Regions from separate parts of the Peteryoungia glycinendophytica genome, predicted to be linked through region 2. Evidence: predicted binding sites of a transcription regulator. Region 2 holds the regulator's gene; the other holds the start of a gene.
What was found. Region 2 encodes LexA, which represses DNA repair genes until DNA is damaged. Its sites were predicted from a motif close to TGTTCNNNNTGTGTTCNG; they were not measured.

Region 1 (5,582 bases), 880 kb from region 2:
ATCATGTAGCCGAAGGCTGCGACATACATATGGGCCGGGTCGGCGGCTTCGCCGATTGGTACGGCGGTCGAGAGCGTCAGCACGGCGAGGAAGGAGCCGGCCAGCAGTTTCGGTACGCCGAGCACGACCCATCCTGGACCAGCCAGAAAGATTGCGATCCGGTGATGCAGCTTGCGAGCGCCTTCCGGCGGCAGGAATCGCAGGAAGTCGACCTGTTCGCCAATCTGCGGCATCAGCGCCAGGATGACGGCCGATGCTGCGCCGAATTCCAGGAGATCGAAGGGGGCGGCGTGGCCGAGGCCAGCATTGGAATGGTTGATGCCGGCAAAGGCGCGCCAGAGGTCGATCTTTTCCCAATCGAGAAAAGCGATGAAGACGAAGGGCAGCACGTTCAGCACGATCCAGAAAGGCTGGGTCAGCAGCTGGAACTTCGAGATCAGCCGGATCCCATAGGTCACCAGCGGCAGGACGACGACCGCGGAGATGATGTAGCCCAGCCACAGCGGTATGCCGAAGGCGAGCTCCAGGGCCTTCGTCATGATCGACGCCTCGATGGCGAAGAGCATGAAGGTGAAGCTGGCATAGATCAGCGAGGTGATGGTGGAACCGATATAGCCGAAACCGGCGCCACGGGTCAGCAAGTCGATATCGACGCCGTGGCGGATGGCATATTTGCTGATCGGGACGCCGACCAGCAGCATCAGGATTGCCGCCACGACGATGGCAAAGAAGGCGTTGGTCGTGCCATAGGCGATCGTGATCGTGCCGCCGATCGCCTCCAGCGCCAGGAAGGAAATCGCGCCGATCGCCGTCTGGGAGATGCGGCTGGAAGAGAATTTACGGGCGCTTTTCGCGGTGAAGCGCAGCGCATAGTCTTCCAGCGTCTGGTTGCCAACCCAGCGATTGTATTCGCGGCGGACAGGGATGATGCGTTGGCGTGCCGGCATGCCTAAATTCTAGCGCCTGATTGAAAATGACATAGGTTTAGGCATTTTCACGGGATTGGCCGGAATAGCAAGGGCAGAGACTGGGCCGTCGCTTCTGCCTCAGGGTTTTATTAGCCCTCCGTGGTAATCAAGGCGATAGGCCAGTCGTCCGCCAACCAGGATGCGTTCGATGCCTTGGAAGCTTGCGGCGTCGCCGACGGATTCGTCGACATATTCGCCCAATGGGTGCTGGAAGGTGAAGCCACCGAGGAAGCGGCCTTCCTGGTAAAGCGCGCCCAGGGCCTTCTGGATGATGTTCCCCGCGCGCTGTCCGTCAATCCCTTCAGGATCGAGTATGCGGCCGTAGTAGTTGAGCGCCCAGACGGGCTCTTCGTCCTTCCAGACGACTTCTTGCCCGATAAAATCGGTGCCGCCGAAATAGCTGTCGAGATAGCGAAAAGCGCCACGCGCGTAGTTCAGGTCATGCGCCCCGTGCCGGGATGCTCGCGGCTCCACAACCTTGCCGCCTACGTAACAGGCTGCCTTCGCCTCGACGATGAATTGCTCGAGCAGTCGCATGAAAGGTCTCACTTATGGAACAAAATGAGAACATATGCCGTGTGCATGCGTCTGGCAACCCTGTATCTGCAGGGGTTCCCAGCGGCTCGTGCTGCTCCTTTGGTCTTAGACGTTCTACGCAGTCGCTCGCAGCCGGTCCGACAGAGCCTTGAGCAGGGCGCCTGAGTCATAGGGCTTGCGAACGACGGGCACTTCGGCAAATCCATCGGGTACGATCGACCGATCATCGTAGCCAGTGGCAAAGACGAAGGGGATGCCGAGTCTCGTCAACTCTTCGGCGACCGGAACGGATGTGTCGCGCCCGAGATTGATGTCGAGGATGGCGATCGCCGGTGTAAATGTCTTCAGACGGCTCAAGGCGTCAGCGCTTGAACTTGCCGTCACGACGTTCTCGATCCCGGCATCGGCCAGCATCATTTCCGCGTCCATGGCGATCAGGACCTGGTCCTCGACGAGGAGGACGGGCAGGCCGTCCTGGAGCGGTTGGCTCTCGGTTGATGGCATCATGGTCTCGACGGGCTTCTCTTCGGTGATTTCGGCTGTCTCCCAGGTGAGGAAGCGACCCGGAATGCGAAACTCCGCCGCCAGTCCCTCCGGATTATAGTCGAGATGGCTTGATCCGCCAAGGTCGTAGGGAATGCTGCGCTCGATGAGCGCCGTGCCAAATCCCTTGCGGCCGATCGGACCGATTGTCGGCCCCCCCGTTTCCTGCCAGCGAATGACGCAGTCATCCTCTTCTGCCCGCTGCCATTCCACGATGAGCGATCCCCCCAGGCGCGACAGAGCGCCGTATTTGGCGGCATTGGTGCAGAGCTCATGAATAACGAGGGCGGCGACCGCATGGGCGCGCGCATCCAGCGTCACGGGCCCGCCTGTCAGCGAAAGCGTTTGCAAACCGGCGCGATAGGGCAGGAGTTCCGCCTGCAGCAGGCCGTATAACGAGCCGCCCCCGCCGCCGCGGGTTAGTTGGTCATGGGCGTGGGAGAGCGCATGGATGCGCCCCCGCAACGAGCCGATGTAATGCTCGATCGGCACCTCTTCCTGGCCCGGAGCAGCGACCAACGACTTGATGACGGCGAGGATGTTCTTCACCCGGTGATTGAGTTCTTCGTTCAGCATACGCTGGCGAACATCCGCCTTGCTGCGCTCTTCCTGCATCAGCTCGTTGTGATGGAGGACGATCTCAACGGTGGCCGAGCGGATAGCCTCGGCAATCTCCATGTCGGCATCCTGCCACGGTTCTGCCTGATGGCGCACCGTCTCCTTCCAGATGGCGAAACTCTTGCGCGGTGTCAGGCGATCGCCGAGAGGGCCTGTTTCGTAGGTCTTTTCCGGATTGCCGGCCCAGTTCAACGTCTGAAGTCTCTCCTTGCGGAAGAAGAAGAGATAGTCGCGCGGGATCTGCGACAGCGGAACGGCAAGCACGCCGGAAACTGTTTCAGGATACTCAGCTTCCGGGAAAACGGCGGAGAGGGACTTCGTGCCCCAGATACGGCCTTCCGAGGTTGCACTGACGAAAGTCGCGAGGGCTACTTCCTCACCCGCCGGTGGAACAGCACCGATGGCGGTCCATCGCCCATTCATCCACAGGCCGACGCCGTCGCAGGCGAGCAGTTTCTGGAATTCCGGCAGGGCGCCGGACAGAATCCGATCGACATCCGTCTGGTGGGACGCCGATTGGAGGAACCGGTCGAGGGCTCGACGGGCCTCGTTGGCGGTGTCGAGCTTACGCTTCTGGCGCAGGGCCAGCAGATGCAGCGAGAAGAATTCGCCGAACATTTCGGCCGCGATCCGCTCCGACATAGTCAGCGTCTTCGGCGCATAATGATGGCATGCGATCAGGCCCCAAAGCTGGTTGTCGAGGATGATCGAAATCGACATGGAGGCCGCGACCCCCATGTTGCGCAGATATTCGCAGTGGATCGGGGATACGCTGCGCAGATGGGCGAAGGACAGGTCCAGAGGCTGACGGACTTCATCGTCTTGCGGAAGCAGATCCACCCGAGTACCGCGCGCGTCGGAGATGACGCGGATCGGGTTCTGCATGTAAAGAATACGGGCCTGGCGGGGGATATCTGTGGCCGGGAAATACTGGCCAAGGAAGCTTTCAAGATCGACACGCTTGGCTTCGCTTGCGACCTTGCCTGAACCGTCCTCCTCGAAGCGATAGATCATGACGCGGTCGTAACCGAGGACCGAGCGCACGAGCTTGGCGGAGGAGGCGATCAACAGGTCGATATCGGTGATGTCCTTGATGCGGCCGATCATCTCGCGGGCGAGTTGAAGCGGTTGCGTGCGGCGCAGGGACGGCTCGAACTCGAGGATAGCGCCATCCTGCTGGCGATGCACGGCAATGTCGAAGTGATCGCCATTGGGGAGGCGCAAATGGGCAATCACGGCGGGGCGGCTGGAATCCGGCGCCTGGGCAATGGCATTGCGCAGGTCGTGGGTCGCTTCCTCGCCCAGGAGATCGGCGACTTGCCGGTTCTTCAGATTCCCGTCCAGACGCAGCATGCCGCCAGCATTGGCGGAATACCGGCGAACAGTGGTAATGGCCGGATCGCAGGCAAGCAGGCAGCCGTGTGGTTGAATGCTTCCGGGAATATGGATGGGTTCACGGTCGCAGTTCGACAGATCGACGGTAGGCACGGTTGGCATTCAGAACACTTTCGAAGGCGTTGCGAGCATAGTCGAAAGCGGTGTCGGCCCATGCTGCAGCGGCCCGTTCGTCATACACACACACGTTCTCCATACGGTCCGAAAACGCACGCCAGTTCGAAAAGTTCCGCGCCTGAGCAAAAAGATGGCGCGCGCCGTTCCTCTCGGTAAACCCGATTGCTTCTGCCCGTTTCGCGAGAAGCCTGGCGCCGAGGGCCGAGCCTTCGAGCACATAGAGAAGTCCCAGCAGTCCGTCGCCGGGTGGCGGCGTGAACGCTTCAAGCTCGTCGGGAGGCGCAAGGCCAAGGACCCGAAGGTCGGCGGTCAGTTCTTCGCCATAGAGGCCCGGCTTCCAGTCTTCGAAGCCTGCTGGCAGCGTTTGGGTGGCCAGCCAGGCTTCTACGGGCAACCGGAAGCGGGCCATGCCCTCCAGATAACGCGCATAGTCTTCCGCCGTCACGAATGCCCCGATCAGATCGTCGAGAGCCTGATGCGCCTGGCTGGTTGCCTGTTTCAGGTCGCTGCGGCGGGGGGATAAGTCCATGTCATGTCCTCTTGTCTGACTACCGGTATAGAGGAAAACGCGGCAAATTGGCAGCCGTTGCAGTCCAAGCGAGCGCAGTTGCCTCCGAGCGCCCTGTCGTCTTCCCTCTTTACCCCCATCGCCTACGTCAAACGACGTATACGATTTTGCACTGCGGCATCCGATAGTCCCCTCCAGCAACGGTTAAATTTCATTAACCGACCGGTTGCGACCAAGAAGAGGGGATCACAACAATGTCCATGAAGATGAAACTGACGGGCGCGCTTCTCGGCGCCATGCTATCGACGACAGCCTTCCACGGCGCGTTCGCCGCAGACGACACGATCAAGATCGGCGTTCTCCACTCGCTGTCGGGCACGATGGCAATTTCGGAAACGACGCTGAAAGACGCCATGCTGATGCTCATTGACGAGCAGAACAAGAAGGGCGGCGTTCTCGGCAAGAAGCTCGAAGCCGTCGTGGTCGACCCGGCCTCCGACTGGCCGCTGTTTGCCGAAAAGGCCCGCGAACTGATCTCGAAAGACAAGGTCGCCGCGGTCTTCGGTTGCTGGACCTCGTCGTCGCGCAAGTCCGTTCTGCCGGTCTTCGAAGAGCTGAATTCCATCCTCTTCTATCCGGTCCAGTACGAGGGTGAAGAATCCTCGCGCAACATCTTCTATACCGGTGCCGCTCCGAACCAGCAGGCCATCCCGGCCGTCGACTATCTGGCCAATGAAGAAGGCGTCGAGCGCTGGGTTCTCGCCGGCACCGACTACGTCTATCCGCAGACAACCAACAAGATCCTCAAAGCCTATCTGATGTCGAAGGGCGTTGCCGAAGAAGACATCATGATCAACTACACGCCGTTCGGTCATTCCGACTGGCAGACCATCGTC
Region 2 (5,582 bases):
GCCTTTGCGATGTATTCCGGAATACGATCCACAGTGCCGATTTCCATCAGCATGTTGAGGGCCGCTTCATTGGCACCCCCGTGTGCCGGACCCCAGAGGCAGGCGATGCCGGCCGCGATGCAGGCGAACGGGTTGGCGCCCGAAGAGCCTGCGAGACGCACGGTCGAGGTGGACGCATTCTGCTCGTGATCGGCATGCAGAATGAAGATGCGGTCCATGGCGCGGGCCAGCACCGGGTTCACCTTGTATTCTTCACACGGCACGGCGAAGCACATGCGCAGGAAGTTCGACGCATAGTCCAGATCATTCTTCGGATAAACGAAGGGCTGGCCGACATGGTACTTGTAGGCCATGGCAGCGATCGTCGGCATCTTTGCGATCATCCGCAGCGACGCGACCATGCGCTGGTGCGGATCCGTGATGTCGGTGGAGTCGTGGTAGAAAGCCGACAGAGCGCCGACCGTGCCGACCATGACGGCCATCGGATGCGCGTCGCGGCGGTAGCCGGAGAAGAACTTGCTCATCTGTTCATGCACCATGGTGTGGTGCGTGACGCGGTAGTCGAAGTCCTTCTTCTGTGCCGGCGTCGGCAGTTCGCCGTAGAGCAGCAGGTAGCAGACCTCAAGGAAGTCACCCTTGTCGGCAAGCTGCTCGATCGGATAGCCGCGATGCAGCAGAATGCCTTCGTCGCCATCGATATAGGTGATCTTGGACTCGCAAGACGCGGTGGAGGTGAAGCCCGGGTCGTAGGTGAAGGCGCCGGTGTGCTTGTAAAGGGCTGCGATGTCGACAACGTCAGGGCCGATCGTACCGCCCTTGACGCTCAATTCGACCGTCTTGTCCCCGAGTTTCAAAGAAGCGCTTTTGTCCGTCATGCTAATCCTCCGGAATTGGCGGGAAGGCGTCTCCAAAAAGCCGCCATCGGTGAAGCGTGTTGATGTAGCTATATGATACGGAAGTTAATGCCAAGCTATCCAAAGGGCAAATTGTGCGTTGCGAAAACGGCGATGATCGAACCGAACGGTTCTAATCGATTTGATGCAAGCGCGCAGACTCCCGTGCCTCGAATTCACACGCTTTGATTGTCTCCCGAGAATGGATTATCATGCTCTTCGCTGGCGTTTGTCGCCGCCTCTGCGGGGTTGGGCCACGTGGTGGATCTGCTGGAAGGCAAGCTGGATTTGAATGGGGAGGCGTCACCGCCTGCCTCTGGTCAGGTGTGGCCAGCCCTGTCGCATACCCGTCGGACCTTGCCGCCTTCGATCCGTCCAACCGGCGGAACGCTCGCGCGAGCGGCTGACCAGATCAGCCGATTGCCAGGCGCGACGGCAAAGGCTGTCTCCCGCGAAATCGAGCAAGGGCATCTCTTCTTTTTCGTGCCAGTCTGCCTGGGGCTCGGCGCCGTCATCTGGTTCAACCTGCCGGTACCGCCCGCAGAATGGGCGCTCATGGCACTGTCAGCGATAGCCTTGGTGACTGTTGTGACGAGCATGGCAGGAACCATGCGGCGCTTTGTCTCTGTGGCGGGTTTGCTAGTGCTCGCCGGCATGGCTCTCACGGCGACCGAAATACGGCGCGCCTCTACAACCATCCTCGACACTCCCGTCCTGACTAAGGTGACAGGCCTGGTAGAGCGCCGGGAGGCGGGAGCAAGCGGAGAGTGGCGCTACGTGATCAGGCTTCTCCAGACGGAGGCCCCGATCCTCAGGCGTCCGCCGGAGCGTGTCTCGCTGCTTGCCCGCAGTCGGCACCAGCCTTTGAAAATCGGAGACGCCTTGACAGGTCGGGCGCGGCTTTCTCCGCCATCGGGGCCCGCCTTGCCGGGCATGAACGACTTCGCATTTCAAAGCTACTTTGCCGGCATCGGCGCGGTCGGCTTTTTCATGGGCGCTCCTCAATCCGTTACGGTCGCCTCTCTCCCGGCTGGCGACTACTGGGTCACGCTCGACCAGGCGCTATTCTCGCTGCGAGATCGGATTTCTGATCGCATTCATGCAGTCTTGCCCGGAGATACAGGAGCATTTGCCGCCTCCATCATTACGGGCGAGCGGCGGTCGATGTCGAAGGAAGCGACAGATGCCTTGCGACTGTCGGGGCTGGCGCACATCACCGCGATTTCCGGCCTGAACATGGCGCTCGCCGCCGGGATCTTCTTCGTCGGGTTGCGCGGCTTGCTCTGCCTGCTGCCCGTGTTGGCGCAACGCTATCCGATCAAGAAAGTCGCAGCTGCCGGTGCCTTGCTCGCCGCGACCGCGTATGTCCTCATTTCCGGCTATCAGGTATCCGCGCTCAGAGCCTATTTAATGACGGCAGTTATGCTGGTCGCCGTACTCATCGACCGCCCGGCGATCAGCCTGCGCAACCTCTCGGTGGCGGCGACCCTGATCCTGATCGCCCAGCCATCGGCAGTGATGGGGCCGAGTTTCCAGATGTCTTTTGCCGCGACGGCGGCACTGATCGCCGGCTATTCCGGCTGGCGATCCCGGCCACGCTCGATATGGCCCGCTCCAAAGTCTCCTACTGCCAAACTTGCCAGCTTCATCGTTAAGTTCATCGGGGGCACGCTTGCGACCTCGCTGATCGGCGGGCTCTCGACTGCGATCTTCGCCGTCACACATTTTCATCGCCTGTCGACTCACGGTCTCGAAGCCAATCTCGCGGCCATGCCGCTGATCTCCATCGTCGTCATGCCCGCAGGCTTCATCGCCATGTTGCTCATGCCCTTCGGCCTAGATGCGCCCTTTTTCTGGATCATGGGCCTTGGGCTCGATCTGGTCCTCGTGATGGCCCACACGGTCGCCGGCTGGGGTGACGGAGCGCTCGTCGCGCGGCAGCCTGCATGGTTTCCGATCCTGATCGTGACCGCGCTTCTGCTCCTGACGCTGCTTCACACCTGGTTGCGCCACGCCGGAACTCTGCTGTTGGCAATCACACTCGCCGCAGCAGCAGTCCGTCCCCCCGACACACCCGCAGATCTCTTCATCAGCGAAGACGGCCGACTGGTTGGCTTCTGGCCCAGGGGAAAGAATGAGGGAGAGGCAGGAAGCCTCGCCACAAACCGAAGCCGACCGCCTGCATTCCTCTTCGATCAATGGCAACCGGCGCTCGCTGTCAAACGTAACCAGCCGCCCATCCAGTTGAAATCGCCCGTCTTGCCGCCACCGGCGGACTGGAAAAACGGCAAGAGCTGGGATCAGCAGACAAGCCAGCAGGCCCGGCAAACTCTCACGGAACTGATAGGAGCAGCAAAGTCTGACGCCTTCACCTGTATCCGCGGAGCCTGCTCCGCCATGGTGTCCGGCGGCTGGAGGGTGGTGACCCTTGATCGCGCCGACCTCGCCGGCATTGCCTGCGACGTCGCCGACATTGTCATCCTTGCAGCACGGGCTCGCATGAGAGACTGCCGCTCGGGCGCGCGGTTCATCAGCGCAACGACACTGCGAAGCTCCGGCGCCATGGAACTGCGATTCGGAGAGCCCGGTGACAAGGTGATCAATGCCACGGCCGCATTTACCGGACAGCCGCGCCCCTGGACCATGCACCGCCTATACGACTGGCGAACTAACGCGACGGGCCGCGAACACGTAACGGATTTCCACGCAGCATCGCAAACCTACGAGCCGAATGTCGGGGAGCCGTCAAGCGACCAATACCTTCACTCTCAGTGATAACGGCGGATCAGGCCCACCAGTTTGCCCTGGATCTTCACCCGATCCGGCGGGAAGATCCGGGTTTCATAGGCTGGGTTGGCCGCTTCCAGAGCAATCGAAGCGCCACGCCGGCGAAAGCGCTTGAGCGTCGCTTCTTCGTCGTCGACGAGCGCCACGATGATGTCACCCGGATTGGCATTGGAGGCATTGCGGATGATCACCGTGTCGCCGTCGAGGATGCCAGCATCGATCATCGAATCGCCCTTGACCTCCAGCGCATAATGTTCGCCCGAACCGATCATCTCGGCCGGAACGGTGATGTCATGCGTGTTGTTCTGGATCGCCGAGATCGGCACGCCGGCTGCGATTCGACCCATGACGGGAACGCTGACCGAAGAGGTCTGCTCGGCAGCGGGTGTGCGGGCAGGGGCTGGTGGCGGCGCCTTGCCAAGGCTGCCTTCGATGACGCTCGGCGCGAAGCCCCGGCGCGGCTGCAGGCTCGGCGTATAGGCCTCCGGCAGCTTGATGACTTCGAGCGCACGCGCCCTGTTGGGCAGACGGCGGATGAAGCCGCGCTCCTCAAGCGCGGTGATCAGCCGATGGATCCCGGACTTGGAGGCGAGGTCGAGCGCGTCCTTCATCTCGTCGAAGGAAGGCGGCACGCCCGACTCTTTCATCCGCTCGTGAATGAAGAGAAGCAGTTCCTGTTGCTTGCGCGTCAGCATCGGCGAGGCCCCAATTGGTGAAACAAATCCAGAACAGACACTATATGTTCCATTTGTGTTCCGCAAGTGGATAAATTTCCGTGAACAGCTCACGCGAAAATGCGATAGGCCTCTTGGTCCTTGTCGTGAGAAAGCCATGAAGCGCGTTGTCCATGTGTTCGACTTGCGACGGGGCAAAAGGCTTTCAATTCCCCGAGAAGAACAAGTGAGAAGTCCAACATGCTGAAAGATTTGGAAAAGACCTTGCTTGGCAAGCAGGTTGATGAACTTTCGTCGGCAGAGAAAAAAGTTCTCAAGATAGCCAGGGAGCGGCGCACGGTCTCGACCAATGCCGGCGAGGATTTTCTGGCTGGTTCGAGCTTTGGTCAGCGTCTGGCGGATGCGATTGCCCGCGTGGGCGGCTCCTGGAGCTTCATCATCGGGTTCATGTTCTTTTTGGTGGCTTGGGTTGTCCTCAACACAGTGATCCTGTCGACCCGACCGATTGACGCCTATCCTTTTATCTTCCTGAACCTCATCCTCTCGATGATCGCGGCCATACAGGCACCCATCATCATGATGAGCCAGAACCGTCAGGCCGAACGCGATCGTTTCATGGCGGCGAAGGACTATGAAATTAATCTGAAGGCCGAGATCGAGGTTCTCGCGCTGCATCACAAGATCGATGAGCAGGTGCTGAAGGAACTGCGCGAGACCCGAGCCGAGATCGACGCCCTCCGGCAGTCGGTCGAGACCCTTACAAAACAGTCTGCCCAGCCTTAATTGCACGGGAGAAAAGAGCGTCATTCATGTCCCATGTCTCCCAATCTCCTCGTGCCGTTGATCATCTCGTGCTGCCGGTCGTCGATCTCGATACCGCCCGCCAGCGCCTGACCAGGCTCGGCTTCACCGTCGCTGCAGATGCCACCCATCCCTTCGGCACCCGGAATGCCTGTGTCTTTTTCGCGAATGACACCTATCTGGAACCGCTGGCCGTCGGAAGCCGTGAGGATTGCCTGGAGGCGGCTCGCACCGGTAACGTTTTCGTCGCCCGGGATTTGGCTTATCAGTTTCGTCGTGGCGAGGGACTGTCGGCCGTGGTCGTAAAGACGTCAGATGCCGAAGCGGATCACGCCCGTTTCGTCGCAGAAGGTCTGTCCGGCGGTGAGATGTTGGGTTTTTCGCGCCAGTTCCGCTTCCCGGATGGGCGTGCGGCGGAAGCGGCGTT

Region 1: the regulator LexA is predicted to act here: its motif matches at 1,521-1,538, upstream of FJQ55_RS13875 (DUF5680 domain-containing protein).

What each region holds. Positions count from the first base shown of each region.
Region 1 is NZ_VFYP01000001.1:2,824,881-2,830,462, reverse strand. Features, by position in the region: gene FJQ55_RS13880 (hybrid sensor histidine kinase/response regulator) at 1-947, opposite strand, end outside; gene FJQ55_RS13875 (DUF5680 domain-containing protein) at 1,047-1,505, opposite strand; gene FJQ55_RS13870 (HWE histidine kinase domain-containing protein) at 1,620-4,163, opposite strand; gene FJQ55_RS13865 (biliverdin-producing heme oxygenase) at 4,120-4,707, opposite strand; gene urtA (urea ABC transporter substrate-binding protein) at 4,941-5,582, shown strand, end outside.
Region 2 is NZ_VFYP01000001.1:1,949,318-1,954,899, forward strand. Features, by position in the region: gene gltA (citrate synthase) at 1-875, opposite strand, end outside; gene FJQ55_RS09590 (ComEC/Rec2 family competence protein) at 1,152-3,668, shown strand; gene lexA (transcriptional repressor LexA) at 3,662-4,375, opposite strand; gene FJQ55_RS09600 (DUF1003 domain-containing protein) at 4,595-5,137, shown strand; gene FJQ55_RS09605 (VOC family protein) at 5,164-5,582, shown strand, end outside.